Regions from separate parts of the Pseudomonas sp. NyZ201 genome, predicted to be linked through region 2. Evidence: predicted binding sites of a transcription regulator. Region 2 holds the regulator's gene; the other holds the start of a gene.
What was found. The regulator sigma-54, encoded in region 2, starts transcription at its own class of promoters, with help from an activator protein. The targets are predictions, from matches to a motif close to ANTGGCATNNANNTTGCTNT.
Positions count from the first base shown of each region.

Region 1: the regulator sigma-54 is predicted to act here: its motif matches at 1,136-1,155, upstream of ACPFMA_RS08640 (CmpA/NrtA family ABC transporter substrate-binding protein).

Region 1 is NZ_CP187557.1:1,916,441-1,918,838, reverse strand. Features, by position in the region: gene ACPFMA_RS08645 (quinone-dependent dihydroorotate dehydrogenase) at 43-1,068, opposite strand; gene ACPFMA_RS08640 (CmpA/NrtA family ABC transporter substrate-binding protein) at 1,226-2,398, shown strand, end outside.
Region 2 is NZ_CP187557.1:5,268,297-5,270,694, reverse strand. Features, by position in the region: gene hpf (ribosome hibernation-promoting factor, HPF/YfiA family) at 1-50, opposite strand, end outside; gene ACPFMA_RS23655 (RNA polymerase factor sigma-54) at 132-1,625, opposite strand; gene lptB (LPS export ABC transporter ATP-binding protein) at 1,803-2,398, opposite strand, start outside.

The sequences.
Region 1 (2,398 bases), 3.0 Mb from region 2:
CTTCGCCTTGCCTGATCGCCGCGCAGACCCTTCTCTTACAAATTATCTTCCGGGCATCGCGGCGATAGCATCTACCGACTCACGGATCAACGCCGGGCCCTTATAGATGAAGCCGGAGTAGACCTGCACCAGGCTCGCACCGGCTGCGATCTTCTCGGCCGCATGGCGACCTTCGGTGATACCGCCCGCCGCGATGATCGGCATGCGCCCGGCCAGCTCGCCCGCCAGGACCTTCACCGTGTGGGTGCTCTTCTCGCGCACCGGGGCACCGGACAGGCCGCCCGCTTCGTCGCCATGCTCCAGCCCTTCGACACCTTCGCGGCCGAGGGTGGTGTTGGTGGCAATCACCGCATCCATTCCCGACTCCAGCAGGGCCGAAGCAACCAGCGCGGTTTCCTCGTCGGTCATGTCCGGCGCGATCTTGATCGCCACCGGGACGCGCTTGCCGTGGTTCAGGGCCAGTTCCTCACGGCGCACGGCCAGGGCGTCCAGCAGTTGCTTGAGCGAGTCGCCGAACTGCAGGCTGCGCAGGCCCGGGGTGTTGGGCGAGCTGACGTTGACGGTGATGTAGCTGGCATGGTTGTAGACCTTGTCCAGGCAGATCAGGTAGTCGTCCACGGCGCGCTCGACCGGGGTGTCGAAATTCTTGCCGATATTGATGCCCAGCACGCCCTGGTAGCGAGCGGCGCGCACGCGCTCGATCAGGTTGTCCACGCCGAGGTTGTTGAAGCCCATGCGGTTGATGATCGCCTCGGCCTGCGGCAGGCGGAAGATCCGCGGCTTCGGGTTGCCCGGCTGCGGGCGCGGTGTCACGGTGCCGATCTCGACGAAGCCGAAACCGAGCTGGGCGAAACCGTCGATGGCCGCGCCGTTCTTGTCCAGGCCAGCGGCCAGGCCCACCGGATTGGGGAAGTCCAGGCCCATGACCTTCACCGGCAGGCGCGCCGGCGCCTTGGTCAACAGTCCGTTGAGGCCCAGGCGGCCGCCGGCACCGATCAGGTCGAGCGACAGGTCGTGGGAAGTTTCCGGGGACAGTTTGAACAACAGCTGGCGGGCCAGGGTATACATGGGCGGGCTTGGCTCAGGATTTGGAGAGGTGGCGATTATAGCCATGGCGGCGGTTGCATGACAGCGCCTTGGCATATGGGTTGCTTGAGCGCCTGCATGGGGCCGGCGCCGTGCGCGCATCGGCCAAGCGCTTTACCTGCCGGGCGACTGCACTGCGATGACCGATTTTTCTCCCTCCCCCCTGGCATGGCTGCATGGCAGCGATGCACCGGAAAAAACCAGCCTGAACATCGGCTTCATGGCCCTGAGCGACTGCGCGCCGCTGGTGGTGGCCGCCACCCAGGGCTTTGCCCAGCCCCACGGCCTGACCCTCAACCTCAAGCGCCAGACCTCCTGGGCCGGGCTGCGCGACGGGCTGCTCAGCGGCGAACTGGATGCCGCCCATTGCCTGTATGGCCTGACCTACGCGGTACACCTGGGCATCGGCGGCGTTGCCCCGACGCCCATGGCGGTGCTGATGGGCCTGAACCACAACGGACAGGCGATCAACCTGTCGCCGGACTTGCAGGCGATTGGCGTGACCAGCCCTGAGGCACTGGAACGTCACGTGCACCAAAGTCGGACAAAACTGACGTTCGCGCAGACTTTTCCCACAGGCACTCACGCCATGTGGCTGTACTACTGGCTCGCCAGCCAGGGCATTCACCCTTTGCAGGACGTCAACAGCGTGGTGGTGCCACCGGCGCAGATGGTTGCGCACCTGCGTGCCGGACGCATCGACGGCTTCTGCGTAGGCGAGCCTTGGTCGGCCAATGCAGTGAACCAGCGCATGGGCTTTACCCTGGCCACCAGCCAGTCGATCTGGCCGGACCATCCGGAAAAGGTCCTGGCGAGCACCGCCGGCTTCGCCCGGCAATACCCCAACAGCGCCCGGGCGCTGGTCGCCTCGGTACTCGCCGCCAGCCGCTTTATCGAACAGAGCCCGGAAAACCTGCGGGCCACCGCACGCCTGCTCAGCGCCGAAAACTATCTTGATGCGCCGCTGGCGGACATCGAACCGCGCATGCTGGGCGACTACAGCGACGGCCTCGGCAATCACTGGCACGATGCCCACGGCCTGCGCCTGCACGACGATGGCCGGGCCAACCTGCCGTGGCTTTCGGACGGCATGTGGTTCATGACGCAGTTCCGCCGCTGGGGCCTGCTGCGCGACGACCCCGACTACCTCGCGGTCGCCCGCGAGGTGCAGCAACTGGGCCTGTACCGCGATGCGGCGACCAGCCTGGGCATCGACTGTCCCGTGGCGTCGATGCGCAGCAGCCAGTTGATCGATGGCAGCGTCTGGGATGGCGGCGACCCGCGCGGCTACGCCCATGGCTTCCGCCTGCAT
Region 2 (2,398 bases):
CGAAGCGGTGGAGTAACTTCTACATGTTGTCCACTGATGTTGACTTGCATACTGCTTCTCCTTTATTGCCGTGCATAAAGAGGCAGGTGTTGCGCCTGCCACTGAATTGCGATGGCACATCTCAGGGAATGTCACATCAATCGCTTGCGTTCGCTCGATGGCGCAATGCCAAGGGATTCGCGGTACTTGGCGACGGTGCGACGGGCTACCTGGATGCCTTGTGCCTCCAGTAAACCAGCGATCTTGCTGTCACTCAATGGCTTTTTCTGATTTTCCGCAGCAACCAGTTTCTTGATGATCGCGCGGATGGCGGTGGAGGAGCATTCACCCCCTTCGGAGGTACTGACGTGGCTGGAGAAGAAGTACTTCAGCTCGTAGATGCCGCGAGGGGTGTGCATGTATTTCTGCGTGGTGACGCGGGAAATGGTCGACTCGTGCATGCCCACCGCCTCGGCGATGTCATGCAGCACCAGCGGCTTCATGGCCTCGTCGCCATGGTCGAGGAAGCCGCGCTGATGCTCGACGATCTGGGTCGCTACCTTCATCAGGGTCTCGTTGCGGCTCTGCAGGCTCTTGATGAACCAGCGCGCCTCCTGCAACTGGTTGCGCATGAAGGTGTTGTCGGCGCTGGTGTCTGCGCGGCGGACGAAGCCGGCATATTGCGGGTTGACCCGCAGGCGCGGCACCGCTTCCTGGTTCAGTTCGACCAGCCAGCGTTCGTTGTCCTTGCGCACGATGACATCGGGCACCACGTATTCCGGCTCGCTGGACTCGATCTGCGAGCCGGGGCGCGGATTCAGGCTCTGCACCAGCTCGATGACCTGGCGCAGCTCGTCTTCCTTGAGCTTCATGCGGCGCATGAGCTGGCTGTAGTCGCGGCTGCCGAGCAGGTCAATGTAGTCGCTGACCAGGCGCTGGGCTTCGTTCATCCACGGCGTGCTGGCGGGCAGCTGGCGCAGTTGCAGCAACAGGCACTCGCCCAGGTTGCGCGCACCGATGCCCGCAGGCTCGAACTGCTGGATGCGGTGCAGGACGGCTTCGACTTCGTCCAGCTCGATATCCAGCTCAGGGTCGAAGGAGTCGCAGATTTCCTCCAGGGTCTCGTCGAGGTAGCCCTGGTTGTTGATGCAGTCGATCAGGGTGACGGCGATCAGGCGGTCGGTGTCCGACATCGGTGCCAGGTTGAGCTGCCAGAGCAGGTGGCTTTGCAGGCTTTCGCCGGCCGAGGTGCGGGTAGTGAAGTCCCACTCGTCGTCATCGTTGCTGGGCAGGCTGCTGGCACTGGTCTGGTAGATGTCTTCCCAGGCGGTATCGACAGGCAGTTCGTTGGGGATGCGCTCGTTCCATTCGCCTTCTTCGAGGTTCTCCGCAGTGGATGCGGACTGTTCGAAGCTGCTCTCCTGAGACTCCGCGACGGGCTTGCTCTCGGCGTTGTCGGCCATGGGGTCGCTGTTGTCGAAGTCGTCGCCGTCTTCCTGGCGTTCGAGCATCGGATTGGACTCCAGGGCTTCCTGGATTTCCTGCTGCAGGTCCAGCGTTGAGAGCTGGAGCAGACGGATGGCCTGTTGCAACTGCGGGGTCATCGTCAGTTGCTGGCCCATTCTTAGGACGAGCGATGGTTTCATGGCTGGGGCTTTACACCTTATTCGCCGGCGCGCATGCGCCATCTACGACACGGGCGCTGGGCGCCAATTTTAAGCAAGTTATATGCCTGAAATTGTAGCGTTTGCCTAGAGCGCTGTAACAATTAAGCCTGGAATAATGGCTCAATGCCAGCGCTCGGGTCACTCCGATATGTCGACCTACAGCCGGAACTCGTGGCCGAGGTACACCTCTTTCACCAACTGGTTGGCGAGGATGGTCTGCGCGTCGCCCTCGGCGATCAGCTGGCCGTCGTTGACGATGTACGCGGTTTCGCAGATGTCCAGGGTCTCGCGGACGTTGTGGTCGGTGATCAGTACACCGATACCCTTGGCCTTGAGGTGATGGATGATCTGCTTGATGTCGCCGACCGAAATCGGGTCCACCCCGGCGAAGGGTTCGTCGAGCAGGATGAACTTCGGTGCGGTGGCCAGGGCGCGGGCGATTTCCACCCGGCGGCGTTCACCGCCGGACAGGCTCATGCCGAGGTTGTCGCGAATATGGCTGATGTGGAATTCCTGCAGCAGGCTTTCCAGCTCCTTGCGCCGGCCGTCGCTATCGAGGTCCTTGCGGGTTTCCAGGATCGCCATGATGTTGTTGGCCACCGACAGCTTGCGGAAGATCGAGGCTTCCTGGGGCAGGTAGCCGATGCCGGCGCGGGCGCGACCGTGCATGGGCTGGTGGCTGACGTCCAGGTCGTCGATCAGCACGCGGCCCTGGTCGGCCTGGACCAGGCCGACGATCATGTAGAAGCAGG